Lacticaseibacillus paracasei subsp. paracasei: one gene and its partner. The protein of the gene in region 2 interacts with the protein of the main gene of each other region in a pairwise test. Links are inferred from orthologs where the notes say so. Each region holds a gene or a part of one and is shown on either strand. Other genes may lie near its edges.

Region 1 (7,334 bases), 620 kb from region 2 along the record:
AACAAGCCTAGGGTGTCAAGACACCCTAGGCTCCATTAAAGGAGGCGCGAAAATGTCAAAAAAACCGTCCGGCCATACGCGGCTGATCGTTGGCATCGGCGTTGCATGGCTGTTTGATGCCATGGATGTTGGCATGTTAAGTTTCGTCATTGCAGCCTTACATAGCGAATGGCAATTAAGTACGGTGCAAATGGGCTGGATTGGCAGTGTCAGTTCAATCGGGATGGCCGTTGGTGCCATTTTGTTCGGGATGATGGCGGACCGTTTTGGCCGTAAAGCGATCTTGATTCTTACTTTGCTAGTTTTTTCAATTGGCAGCGGCATTTCTGCCTTCGCCACAAGTTACGGCATTTTTCTTGGTTTGCGATTCATCATCGGTGCAGGCCTCGGTGGCGAGCTACCAGTGGCATCAACCTTGGTTTCAGAAAGTGTGCCAGTTGAAAAACGTGGTCGTAGTGTTGTCCTGTTGGAAAGTTTCTGGGCTGCCGGTTGGCTGTTAGCAGCCATTATTTCTTACTTCATTATGCCAATCTGGGGCTGGCGCGTTGCCGTCTTTGCCACTGGTTTAGCCGGACTCTATGCGTTTTATTTTCGTGAAGGCATCAACGAATCGCATGTCTTTAAAAAAGTGGCGCGGCCCGGCTTGCTCAAAACCCTCAGCACCCTTTGGCGCCCGCCTTATGTTCGCGCAACCTTGATGCTGTGGATCGTCTGGTTCATGGTAGTCTTCTCTTACTATGGCATGTTTCTTTGGCTGCCAAGTGTCATGGTACTCAAAGGATTTAGTCTGATTAATAGTTTTGGTTACGTCTTAATCATGACGCTTGCGCAGTTGCCTGGCTATTTCGTCGCTGCTTGGTTAATTGAAAAATGGGGACGTAAAATGGTGCTGAGTCTGTTTCTGCTAGGCACAGCCGCCAGCGCATTAGGCTTTGGCCTAGCCACCGGTTTGCCAATGCTACTGACTGCCGGTATGTTGCTCTCCTTCTTCAATCTCGGAGCTTGGGGCGCGTTATACGCGTATTCTCCTGAACAATACCCAACTGTTGTCCGCAGCAGTGGTTCCGGTATGGCCGCCGGTATCGGCCGCATCGGTGGTGTGGTTGGACCGTTGTTAGTCGGTCATCTTTTGGGATCACACTGGTCAGTTGGCGGCATCTTTAGCATTTTCACCGCCGCCATCCTCATAGCAGTCCTAGCAATTGTCTTCCTCGGCCAAGAAACCATGGGCGTGAAACTTGCCGACACGCTTGAATAGTCTCAACAGCCAACAAAAAAGCCTTGTAATTTGCGGGAATTCCCGCAGACTGCAAGGCTTTTTACTGAAGTTAACGCCGTAATGCGCGAGTAACCGTTTGTTCATTAACAAACGTGAATAACCCGAGATCGCCAAGTTCACGTCCATAGCCGGAGTTCTTCACACCGCCGAATGGCAATTCAGCATTATAGTTTTGGCTTTGATTGGCACCAACCATGCCGGTTTCAATCCGAGCTGCGACTTCTGCTGCGTGATTAGTGTCACCCGCAAAGACTGCGCCCCCCAAGCCATAAGGCACATCATTGGCCAGTTCAACCGCTTCATCTTCACTGTGAACCTTGTAAACGCAGGCAACTGGTCCAAACAATTCGGTACGATAAGCCGGATTGTCCTGATCAATGTCAGTCAAAATAGTCGGCTGGAAGAAAGCGCCTGGCAAATCAACCGGGGTATTGCCATAAACCACTTTAGCACCGTGAGCAATAGCTTCGTCAACTTGCTTCTGCAACTTGTCCTTCGCCTTTTGGCTGGTCATCGGGCCAACATTAACTGTGGGATCACTCGGATCGCCAATTTTAAGATTCTCAAAGCCTTTCTTCAAACCGGCCACAAAATCATCGTAATATTTATCTAAAACAATGAACCGTTTCGAACTGGTGCAGACTTGGCCGCAATTCATTAACCGCGTCTTGATAGCTTCAGGAATCACAGTATCAAGATCGGCCCCGTCAAGTACCAAGAAGGCATCCATTCCGCCAAGTTCCAGCAACGACTTCTTCAGATATTTGCCAGCAAGTGCTGCCACTTGCGAACCTGCTCGCTCTGAACCAGTCAGGCAGACCCCAGCAACCCGCGGATCTTTAATGAATGTTTCACTATCCGCATGGCCAATCAAGGCAATTTGGAAGGCGCCCTTATCAGCACCGCCACCCAGTACAGCCTTTTCAAATTCAAGCCCACTAGCTGGCACATTGCTCGATGGTTTGATGATGACTGCATTACCAACCATAAAGTTCGGTGCAAACACGCGCATCAATTGATAATAAGGGAAATTCCATGGTTCAACCCCAAAAACAATCCCGCTTGCAAGATGGTTAATCACAACAGCACCAGCAGTACTATTGATCGGTTGCGGCTGCAACAAAGCCGGCGCCCGATCAGCATACATGTCCGCAATCTCAGCACAGAGTTCCACTTCAAAAAGTGCTTCTTCCGTGCGCTTACCCATTTCTCGCGTAATAATCGCTGCCATTTCGTCAGCGTTATTGCGGAAATAGGCAGCAACTGCATGTAATGTTGCTGCACGCGTTGCTGGATTGACGTTCCGCTCCTGCTTGTAAAAAGCGTGCCCAGTTGCCAACATCTCGCTAATTTGCGTCGGTGTGGTATTTGAGTATGTTTTTTCTAAGGTATTCGTGTTCGGATCAATGGTCTGATAAGCCATAATTGAAAGCGCTCCCTTCATATACTTACTTAATCATAGCTTATTCACGCCTCATATGCCAACTTTAGCAAATTAATTTACTGGCTTTTAATAACGTCCACGCAGCAATTGGTCTATATCTTTTGATACATCGGATCAAAAAAAGACCCGCAGCGAGTGCGGATCTTCATGTCGTGCTAGATTCAGATTAGAAGTCTGAAGGGTTAACCTTGATGCCGGGTGCCATGGTAGCAGTCAGCGCCAAGCTCTTGATGTAAATCCCCTTCGTGCTTGCTGGACGAGCTTTCAAGACAATATCATTCATTGCTTTGAAGTTCTCAAGCAGCTTGTCAGCATCGAAGCTCTTCTTACCGATTGGGGCATGGATGATACCAGCCTTGTCAACACGGTAAGCAACCTGCCCAGCCTTGATGTCCTTAACTGCTTTAGCAGTGTCCATCGTAACTGTGCCAGTCTTAGGGTTTGGCATTAAGCCTTTTGGTCCAAGGACACGGCCTAAACGACCAACTTGAGCCATCATTGGCGGTGTTGCAACGGCAACGTCAAAGTCCAACCAGCCGTCTTGGATCTTCTGAACTAAGTCTTCAGCACCAACGATGTCAGCGCCTGCGTCTTCAGCAGCCTTGGCTTGGTCGCCTTGTGCAAAAACGATCACCTTAGCAGTTTTACCAGTTCCGTTTGGCAGCACAACGGCGCCACGAATCTGCTGATCAGCCTGCTTTGGATCAACGTTCAAGCGATAAGCAACTTCAACGGTTTCATCGAACTTAGCAAAGTCGATTTTCTTAAGCAAGTCCACCGCTTCTTCAGGGGTGTACTGCTTGGTCGGGTCAACGGCCTTAGCAGCCTCTAAATACTTTTTACCTTTTTTAGCCATTCTGGGTTTTCCTCCTTGCAAATGTGGTCACTGGGAGATAAGTTTTTCTCCCTTCCACCTGATTCGCTCAGCTTTCACTGAGAATCCGAACAGTGCGTCTTAGCCTTCGACTTCGAAGCCCATGGAACGAGCTGTTCCTTCAACCATGCGCATAGCCGCTTCAACATCGGCAGCGTTAAGGTCTTGCATCTTTGTTTCGGCGATTTCCTTGACCTGATCCTTGGTTACCTTAGCAACCTTTTTGGTGTTTGGTTCGCCGGAACCGTGTTCAACACCAGCAGCCTTCTTCAAAAGAACAGCAGCCGGTGGGGTCTTGGTGACGAAATCGAATGAACGATCTTCGTACACAGTGATCACAACTGGGATAATCATGCCGGCCTGGTCAGCCGTACGTGCATTGAAATCCTTAGTGAACCCCATAATATTGATACCGGCTTGCCCAAGAGCAGGGCCAACCGGAGGAGCTGGGGTTGCTTTCCCAGCAGGAATTTGGAGTTTGACAATGTTTGCTACTTTTTTAGCCACGAGACATACCTCCTTAAGTCCGTGATGTGGTTATGATGGCCAGAAGTTTTGGCCTCCCACGCGTATGCTGAAAACATACTTGAATAGATTATCATTTTACGGGGTAAAACACAAGTTAAACTCGTAAAAGCACGTGAACCAGTAGGACTCACATTCCAACGATAACAAACACATTCTTGTTAATGATTCTATTTTGTGCGGTTTGTTTCCGACATTCCGAGCGGTCACATAGCGTCGGGGGCTGGCGACCGCGAAGCTAGAGCTGTAGGCACAGTTTTGAACTCGCGTACGTTCACAGCCATGGCCGTCCACGTTTGAGGTAACCCGCTTTTGCCCATTCGACCATCCCCAGATAGACTAAGACAATGATGACGGCGCCTGGCCAGTAAGCTGCTGGGAGGATGCCGAAGTCGAAGGCTTTGTGGAGCGGGGAAAGAATCAGGAAGAGGCCGACTAATAGCGCCATCATAGTGGAGAGAATCACGATAGCTGAAGCTGGGACGCGCCAGAATGGTACTTTACGGGTACGCAGGACATGAATGACCAATGATTGTGTGCAGAGTCCAACCACAAACCAACCTGCCTGAAACATGTGTTCTGCAGGTAAACTCGCGGCATGTGCGCCAACGCCCAGTCCGAACCATAAGAACAGGAAGGTGGTAATATCGAAAATCGAGCTTAGTGGTCCAAACGTCAGGGCATAGCGCAGTAGACCATCGGCCCGCCATGGTGTCGGCTTCGCGAGCGTGTCATCATCGACATTGTCCCAAGGAATGGTCATTTGCGAGGTGTCATAAATCAGGTTTTGAAGCAACAGTTGGATGGACAGCATAGGCAAAAATGGCAAGAAAATGCTGGCAATAAGTACGGAAAACGCGTTCCCAAAGTTAGAGGCGATCGTCATTTTAATGTACTTCATGGCATTAGCATAAACGCGACGACCCTCAACAATACCGTCTTCCAACACCAGCAGACTCTTTTCAAGCAAAATAATGCCACTGACATCCTTGGTAATATCCGCCGCGGTATCGACGCTGATACCGACATCGGCTTCACGCAAAGCGGCGGTGTCATTGATGCCGTCAACCATATACCCTACCGTATGCCCAGCCCCTTGAGTTGTCTTGATGATGCGGGCTTTCTGCATCGGACTCAGTTTCACGAAAAGATCAGTGGTTTCAACAGCTTCGAGCAAATCATTATCGGTCATGGCGTCCACTTCATTGCCGCTGATCACTGCTTGCTCAGGAATCCCGACTTCTTCGGCTACGTGTTGGGTGATGATCGCATTGTCACCTGTCAGCACTTTCACACGAACGCCATGAGCATGCAGCAAGCTGACCGCTTCTTTGGCGTCTGGCTTGGCGGGATCGAGAAAGCCCAAAAAGCCTGCCATGACCATATGTTGCTCATCATCAGTCGTGTAAATGCGTTGTTCATGGACATCCGTGCGATAGGCAACCACAATCATGCGCATGCCTTGCCCACTCATCATGGCATTGGTTTGCTCAAGCTGACGTTTGCGTTCGTCAGTCAACGGTAGGATCTCACCATGAAGCTGAACCTGATCACAGACCGCCAACATTTCTTCAAAGGCACCTTTTGTGATCATCCATTGGTGGTCGTGATTGGCTACCACCACTGTCAGTCGCCGGCGTTCAAAATCAAACGGAATTTCATCAATTTTTTCTAATCCCGCTGGCAAGTCCACAATTTCGTCGTGATGTTCTTTCACATAATCAACCACGGCTGTATCCATGAGATTGTGCCAACCGGTTTGATAATTAGCATTCATATAAGCCAACCGCAGCACTGCTGGATCGGTTTTGCCGGTGGCATCCACATACCGCATCACCACAACCCGGTCCTCAGTGATCGTGCCAGTTTTATCGGTAAAAAGCGTATCAATGGCGCCCAAATTTTGAATGGCATGTAGTCGTTTAACGATTACTTTCCGCTTCGACATCGCCAAGGCGCCTTTTGCTAAGTTGCTGTTGACAATCATTGGCAACATTTCCGGCGTGAGTCCAACGGCCACTGCTATTGCGAAGTAGAAAGCTTGTGACCAATCCTGCTTCGTCACGCCATTGATGACAAATACGACTGGTACGAGCACGAGCATCATCCCGATCAACAACCGACTGATGGCTCGCATACCGCGCTCAAAACTGGTCGGATCCGTTTTGCCGCTAATCTGACTAGCCATATCGCCAAAGTACGTCGCATCCCCAGTCTTCAAAATAACCGCAGTCCCAGAACCGGAAATAACGTCTGTGCCCATAAAAACTAAATTAGGATAGTCAAAGACACTAATATCAGCATCCTGTTCGTAGACTTCAGCGCGCTTTTCCACTGGCATCGCTTCGCCGGTGAACGAAGACTGGTTAATAAATAGATCGTGGGTGGCCACTAAATAGGCATCGGCCGGGATCATATCCCCAGTGGCAAGCTGGACGACATCCCCTGGCACGACGTCATCCATCGACCGTTCCTGCGTCTGACCATCACGCGTCACCGCTGTTGTGTTCGCAATCAAGGCAGCCAAGGCATGGCTAGCTTTTTGAGAGCGGTATTCTTGCCAAAAATGAATCGTCACCGACAGCACAATCATCAGACTCATCATCATCGCGCCATCATAGTCAGCTGTCGCAGTCGATACTGCCACCAAAAAGGCCAACACCCAGACAAACGGTTCATTAAAAGCCGAAAGTAAAATCAAATACCATGGGCGCGGATGTTGGGTCACAACAGTATTCGCGCCGACTGCTTCTAAGCGATCCGCAGCTTCGGTACTGCTCAAACCATCTGGATTGGTTTTCAATGCTTGGTAGACTGCTTGATCGCTCATTTGACTGTAGCGCGTCAATGCTGCCGTTTTTTCTTGGGTCGAGGCGCCATGCCCCGACATCGTCTTCTTTAGCATGCTTATTCTCCTATAAGATACGCTGGCAGGCCAAGAAACCGTCACCATGAGGACAATAGAAAAATGAGCTTGATACACCCATTCTTTCCGTGATCATGTATGATGAGGTTGTTGAACGTGCTAGCATATGCGCTTAAGTATCCCCCAAACGTGTAAGCGTGCGGGCAATTAACTTTAACAAAAGGTTACCGTGAATGTAAGATAGTTGTCAAAGATAACCATAGTAAGGAAAGCCTAAAAATTTTTAAAGGGGAGGTTCATGATGCAAAAATCTGCACTTGATCAAGCCGCTGCTATTCGCGCCGGG
Region 2 (6,514 bases):
GGTTCATCAGTCATCATCGTTTTCCCCTTTATCTCGTTTCTGATCGGCACTCACTTTGCCACGAAACCTGCGTAATTTTTTTGGTAGGCCAACCAGCCATGAGAGTAACACAATGCCAACACTGCCGAAAACAGCCACACCTTGAGGTTGAAATTCAATTTTAGCAAACCACCAAGTTGCGATGCCATAAGCACCAACAACAGTTAGCAACATCACAATGCCCATGATCACTAACAGGCCACGGCCGCGATGGGCAATTAACCAGTAACCGCGCTGATTCGGGGTCCGCCATGGCAGCTTCATGTAAGCGAACAAAACCACCAAATACAAAACGGCAGCGAGGATCTTTGTGACCACGAATAAGACGAGCCATGAAGCCCATAATGCGATAAACACCGATTCACCCTTTCTTTTGACGTGTGTCGTAAATGTGTCCAGTTTATCATACATGCTGAAAACAAATGGCGGATGTGCTAAATTTGGCGAGAACAAACCTGTTCCTAAAGATACTAACAACAAAATTATGAATGAATGGAGAAATCACCATGGCAACAATTGACTTAGTGAGGCATGCTGAACCAGACATCACGATTCATGATGATTTTTTGCGGCCACTGACCAGCGCTGGTCAGCGGCAAACTCAGCAGTTGGTTGACAGTTTGCATCAATATCCGTACACGGCCTTTTTTTCAAGCCCACTCAAACGTGCTGTTGATACGATCACACCGATTGCAGATGATCACGGCTTACCCGTTCAAAAAAACGAACTATTGGTGGAGCGAAAAATGCCTGCATGGCTGCCAAATTTTTCTGACTATGTTAATCAGCAGTGGCAAGATTTAACATTCTTTGAAAAACCTGGTGAATCTATTCATCAAGTTCAAGAACGTTACCTTTCATTTTTATATGGACTGCCAAGTTCGGCATTCGTCGCTGTCGGTAGTCATGGCACGGCGATAAGCAGTCTTGTCGAAGCGGCCATCCCCGGTATCGGCTATCATTTTTTCTCGAAACTTGGTTACGCCGCTGTCACCCGTATCGAAATGCATGCAGGCAATATGGTTCACCTAGCTGTCTGGGAACCAAAATCAAAGACATTTAAAGTTCTAAAATAGTGTTTCCAAACCTCAAAATAATCCAAAACTGATGGCGCTTTTCGGGATTTTGATCAAAAGAAAAAGGAGCTTTGAGAACAATGTCTCAAAAGTTCCTTCCCCATTTGATTGAAAATGACACTAATCACCTAAAACCTTGGTCGCTTCGCCTGGCTTGGTTTTGCCGTCACGGCTGTAATTCTTCACTTCAGCGACTAAAGCATCGATGAACATGTTGCCTGCTTCTTCTTTGGTGTGTTCATCCCCATAGCGGCGAACCGAAACCGCAGCATCATTCAATTCCTTATCGCCGACAACAACGGTGTATGGAATCTTCTTGGTTTGCGCTTCACGAATCTTGTAGCCCATCTTTTCGTTCCGATCGTCAACTTTAACGCGGAGACCGGCGACTAACATTTGTTTCTTAATGCGATTGACGTAATCCAGATGCAGATCATTGTTGACTGGAATCAAAACAGCTTGTGTCGGTGCTAGCCAAGTTGGGAAGGCACCCTTGTAGATTTCCGTCAGATAGGCAATGAACCGTTCCATCGTGCCGACAATCCCGCGGTGAATCATGACTGGCCGATGCTCTTCACCGTCTTTACCGACGTAGGTTAGATTAAACCGTTCCGGAAGCATAAAGTCCAGTTGAATGGTTGACATGGTTTCGTCATTGCCAAGTGCGGTCTTCGTTTGGATATCCAACTTTGGACCATAGAAGGCAGCTTCACCTTCGGCTTCGTAATAATCCAGTTTCAAGTCGTCCATGGCACCTTTTAACATGCTTTGGCTACGGGTCCACATTTCGTCATCATCGAAGTATTTTTCGGTGTTCTTAGGGTCACGATATGAAAGCCGGAAACTGTAATCGGTGATATTGAAGTCTTCGTAGACATCCATGATCAAGCGCAGAATCTTTTTGAATTCTTCTTGAACTTGGTCTAAAGCAACAAAAGTATGACCATCGTTCAGCGTCATTTCACGGACACGTTGCAGGCCGGACAGGGCACCTGACTTTTCATAACGGTGCATCATGCCGAGTTCTGCGATCCGCAACGGTAATTCACGATAAGAGCGAATGTGATGGTTATAAATCTGAATATGGCTTGGGCAGTTCATTGGCCGCAATTCCAACATTTCGCCGTCACCCATGTCCATTGGCGGGAACATGTCTTCGCGATAGTGATCCCAATGACCAGACGTCTTATAGAGATCCAAGTTAGCTAAAACAGGTGTGTAGACGTGTTCATACCCATCAGCAATTTCCTTGTCAATGATATAGCGTTCGATAACACGACGAATCGTGGCACCATTTGGCATCCAGTACGGCAAGCCTGCACCAACCTTAGGATCAACGAAGAATAGATCCAAATCACGGCCGATCACCCGATGGTCATGTTCAGCAGCTTCTTGGCGTCGTTTGGCATCATCTTCCAGACCCTTTTCGCTCCAATATGCCGTGCCGTAGATCCGTTGCAGCATCGGGTTGCTGCTCTTGCCTTGCCAGTAAGCACCAGCCACTGACAGCAGCTTCAGATGCTTCAAGTCCTTGAGACTTGGGAGCAACACTTTTTCTTCAAAATCAACGAAGTCGCCTAACTTATAGCCTTTGATCGGATCGCCAGCAGCTTCAACCAACTGCTTCTTGAATGGATCATTTTTGAAGGCTTGGAAAGCTTCGGCGCGACTCAACACAACTGGTTCAAGTGCCGCGTTTTCCTTGATAATCGCTTCCATTTTCTTTTGAACGGTTGGCAAATCATCAACACTCACCTGACCGTCAGCACGATCGGTATCGTAGTAAAAACCGTCTTCCGTTGCTTGACCCTGACCAAAATGAATATCCGGGTATAAGTCTTTCAAAGCAGCGGCCAGCACAAACGCTGCTGTTTGCCGCAAAACGGTCAAACCTTCTGCATCATCCTTGGTCATAATTTGCAATTGACCAGAATGCGCAATCGGTTCGTCATAAGCGATCAAATCGCCATCTAACTTGCCAGCGACAGCCTTCTTTGCCAAGCTATTACTAATACCCTCGGTGATTGCCTTAACTGTGGTGCCATCAGGAAACTGTTTGACGTTACCATCAGGAAATGTAATATCTAATGCCATGAGTAAGACTCCTTTATTGTTTTTTCGAAGAAACCAAAAAATCCCTGACATCTCTTAAGAGATATCAGGGACGATCAGTGATCGCGGTTCCACCCAGTTTGCCAACAGCACCGGCTGTTGGCCACTTAATTGACGCGTAACCTGCGTAACAGGGCCTTGCGGCAATCTCGAGAAGTGGTTCGGATCAGATCTTGCAAGACTTTCAGCCATGGTCTCGCTCTCTATTGGATGATCCTTTGTTGCTTCCGTCTTCGATAGCTTCATTGAAACACATTGCGCAGTCAGGTGCAAGAGGTTTTCTGAAAAAGAGCGCTCTCTGGCGCGTTTAGGAACCGGAACATAAGGACCTCAAGCCTCAATGGCGGGGCTTTGGCCATTTAGGCTTGAGGTCCTTATGTGCAGATTTCTGCGCCAGAGAGCGCGTTTCAGCCACAGCGTGAACTAGCTCCGTCCGCACGGCTACAATTAATTCTGGAAATAACATCATCCGCCAACGGTTTACAACTGAATAGCGCTACTTTGAGCGTCAATCTGCCAATGGATTGCGCCGATTTTCACCGCCGACCTGCACTTCTTTAGCTAAAAAATGAATCCGTTCCATGATGCGCTTGGCTTTGAGCATCTCTGAATTTCCGCGATCTGTGCCGGCAAGTGAGGCAGTTAAATCTTCCATGCTTTTATTCGAGCTAAACAAGGTCGGCATTTTTTCCTGCATGCGATACTGCAAAATGATGCCAAGAACATCGTCGCGAACCCATGGGCTAATGCTTTCAGCACCGATATCATCAAGAATCAGAACTTGCGCGCGTTTGATGCGATCAATCTTTGGCAAGACGGTGTTGTTCCCGATGGCATTTTTCATTTCAACCACAAATGTTGGGACATGAATCAAGGTACTGGCAATCCCGCCTTTTTCGGCAAGATCATTGGCGATCGCGCCAAGCAAATATGTTTTGCCGACTCCAAATGGACCACTCAAATATAGTCCTTGATGAAAAGCCTTAGGATCGGCAACAACGGCGAGAACGAATTGATTAGCCGCCAACAAAGCATCCATCCGCTCATCAGTCGGATCGTAATTGGTTAAGCTTGCCCCACGAATGTCCTTGGGCATGTTAACCGATGTGACTAAGGAAGCCTGTTTAGCCTCCTCATCGGCCGCAATTTTGGCATCTGTTGGTTCATAAGCGACGTCAATCAAACCGTTAGCTGCCACTAGGGTCGGCTTATAACCCGGTGCCAATGGTAATTCGCCACGAGCAATTTTGTTTCGTTCGCTGACAAATTCGTAGATCTTCGCGGTTCCGCGATCAATCGCATCATCGGCGAGTTCGCCGGTATGTTGTTTTAGAAAAGCCTGAACTTCAGGGTCCTGCAAGGCTTCTTTGACCATCTTGAAATAACGATCCCGCCACTGTCGAGAATCCATCAACATGGCAATTCGTTTCCGCATATCTTCCATCAGTTCGCGCCTCCTTTATCACCGAGTTCACGCAGTTTCGCCAATTGGGCTGCTAGTTTCTCGCGGTCAGCATCGCTCACCTTTTTCTTTTCAGGCTGGTAACCTTCTTGTGCCCAATCTGGCAACTTCTCCTGCCGCGGACCTTTGGCGCTACCTTGACGCCGTTTTTGGCCACTGGCCTTCTGTTTTTCAAAGTCACTTATCTGTTTCAAAGCAGCCTCGGGACTGTTCACATTAGCTTTCAGCCAACTGTTAGCAATTGCATCAAGCAATGCCTGATTAATACTGTCATTGGTTCGTAAAATATAATCAATCAAAATATTGATCGTCGGCGCATCGAACACATTCCGCTCACTCAGCTGCTGAACGGCACGTAACTCGTTGTTAGCCGGGTACATTCGGACATTTTTTGCCTGCTTGGCGGCGGTTAAGAATTGGCGCGGTGGCATACTTTTGGCTTTTTGCAACAAAGCTTCGTCAGCTGATGCCACTTTTGGCGGCGCCGTCGTGGTCGTCGGCTGCGCATGTGGTTGTGCTCGGGTGTAGCCTTGTTCAGCTAAGCGCCGCAATTGACTCAAATTAATCTTGCCGGTCATGACATCTGTGGCGCGACTAATCAAGCGAGCAAAATCCGGCGGTTGAATCCCGTAAAAACCGGCGATTTGATACAACGCTTCCTGATGCGTTGCGAGTTGCCCCGCTTGAATATTACTATTCGCCAGCATCGCTTTGACTAATGCCCAATCATAGCCGCCGCCTGTGCCAAGCCGTGGCCGCGTGGCTTCTTTTTGCGTCATATCTGATTTAGCTGCCACCACTGCTGGTGGTTCCTTGCTCAAATCATGATCAAACCGAAACACATCGAGAAAACTGGCTGTAATCTCCTGCCATTCAGGTCTGCGGACTGGTTTGAGGCTAAATTGGCCAACCAGCTCATCGTATCTTTTTTCCCCAACTTTGTCGTATAGGAGCAACCCGAGAAGATCGTCCTTGAAAAAGGCATCAGGTGCCACCGGTGCATACAACTCATAAGCGTAGTAACGCCCTAATGAGTCGACTTGCGTATAAGTGCGCAATAACCCGACCGCCTCCAGTTTGACACGCGCATTGAATAATTGATCAATATCAATATCTAACAAATCCAGCAGCCATAATTGCAGACGTCGATCAGTCACTAGTGCGCGATCTTTAACTTCCTGCCACAGGCTCAGATACAATGCCATCGCAATCGGCCCGATGAGCGGCTGATAGAGTGAAATTGCTACTTTTTCGTCAAAATCACTCAAATGACCGGCTTTTGTTAACACAAACCCTGCCTGTGGACTAAATGTATCAGGACGTTGCATGCACTTTCACCTCTTTTCAGACAACGGACCTGAGACATTTGCCTCAGGTCCGGTTTACCATTTTCAGCTGCGATGATCTTTACTTCTTGGTCTTTTCTTTCTTCATCATGTCCTGCAGTTCCTGCATGAAGACAGACATATCTTTAAACTGTCGATAAACGCTGGCAAAACGGATATAGGCAACATCATCGACATCGGCTAGTTTAGACATGACAAACTCACCGATCGCCTGACTGGAGACTTCGTTTTCACCAATCGCACGCAACTGATTTTCGACAGAATCGACAATACTTTGCATTTGTTCCATGGTAACCGGCCGTTTTTCAGCAGCCCGAATAAGTCCTTTTAGGATCTTCTCACGATTAAATTCTTCACGTGTACCATTCTTTTTGATCACTAACAGCGGGGTTTGTTCAACCCGTTCAAAGGTTGTAAACCGAAACCCGCAATTTTCGCATTCGCGACGGCGGCGAATCGCACGGCCACCGTCTGTTGGT

The links.
Region 1: the proteins of thrS (region 2) and rplA interact in binary tests that used the Escherichia coli proteins (3 or more experiments, as listed by UniProt). The link is inferred for Lacticaseibacillus paracasei subsp. paracasei from one-to-one orthologs.

What each region holds. Positions count from the first base shown.
Region 1 is NZ_AP012541.1:2,327,744-2,335,077, forward strand. The notes cover bases 1,735-4,453. They hold rplA (50S ribosomal protein L1), read right to left. Parts: upstream 3,580-4,453; coding sequence 2,890-3,579; downstream 1,735-2,889. Other genes in these bases: LBPC_RS11405 (NAD-dependent succinate-semialdehyde dehydrogenase), read right to left, coding at 1,735-2,702; rplK (50S ribosomal protein L11), read right to left, coding at 3,679-4,104; mgtA (magnesium-translocating P-type ATPase), read right to left, coding at 4,397-4,453. Outside these bases: LBPC_RS11400 (MFS transporter), read left to right, coding at 53-1,258; more of LBPC_RS11405, read right to left, coding at 1,329-1,734; more of mgtA, read right to left, coding at 4,454-7,027; LBPC_RS11425 (amidase), read left to right, coding at 7,290-7,334. UniProt on the Escherichia coli protein: One of the primary rRNA binding proteins, it binds very close to the 3'-end of the 23S rRNA. Forms part of the L1 stalk. It is often not seen in high-resolution crystal structures, but can be seen in cryo_EM and 3D reconstruction models.
Region 2 is NZ_AP012541.1:1,704,045-1,710,558, forward strand. The notes cover bases 723-3,701. They hold thrS (threonine--tRNA ligase), read right to left. Parts: upstream 3,210-3,701; coding sequence 1,236-3,209; downstream 723-1,235. Other genes in these bases: LBPC_RS08390 (histidine phosphatase family protein), read left to right, coding at 723-1,115. In the rest of the region: LBPC_RS08380 (enhanced serine sensitivity protein SseB C-terminal domain-containing protein), read right to left, coding at 1-14; LBPC_RS08385 (hypothetical protein), read right to left, coding at 7-396; more of LBPC_RS08390, read left to right, coding at 546-722; primosomal protein DnaI, read right to left, coding at 3,736-4,671; LBPC_RS08405 (replication initiation and membrane attachment family protein), read right to left, coding at 4,671-6,017; transcriptional regulator NrdR, read right to left, coding at 6,097-6,514. UniProt on the Escherichia coli protein: Catalyzes the attachment of threonine to tRNA(Thr) in a two-step reaction: L-threonine is first activated by ATP to form Thr-AMP and then transferred to the acceptor end of tRNA(Thr). The rate-limiting step is amino acid activation in the presence of tRNA.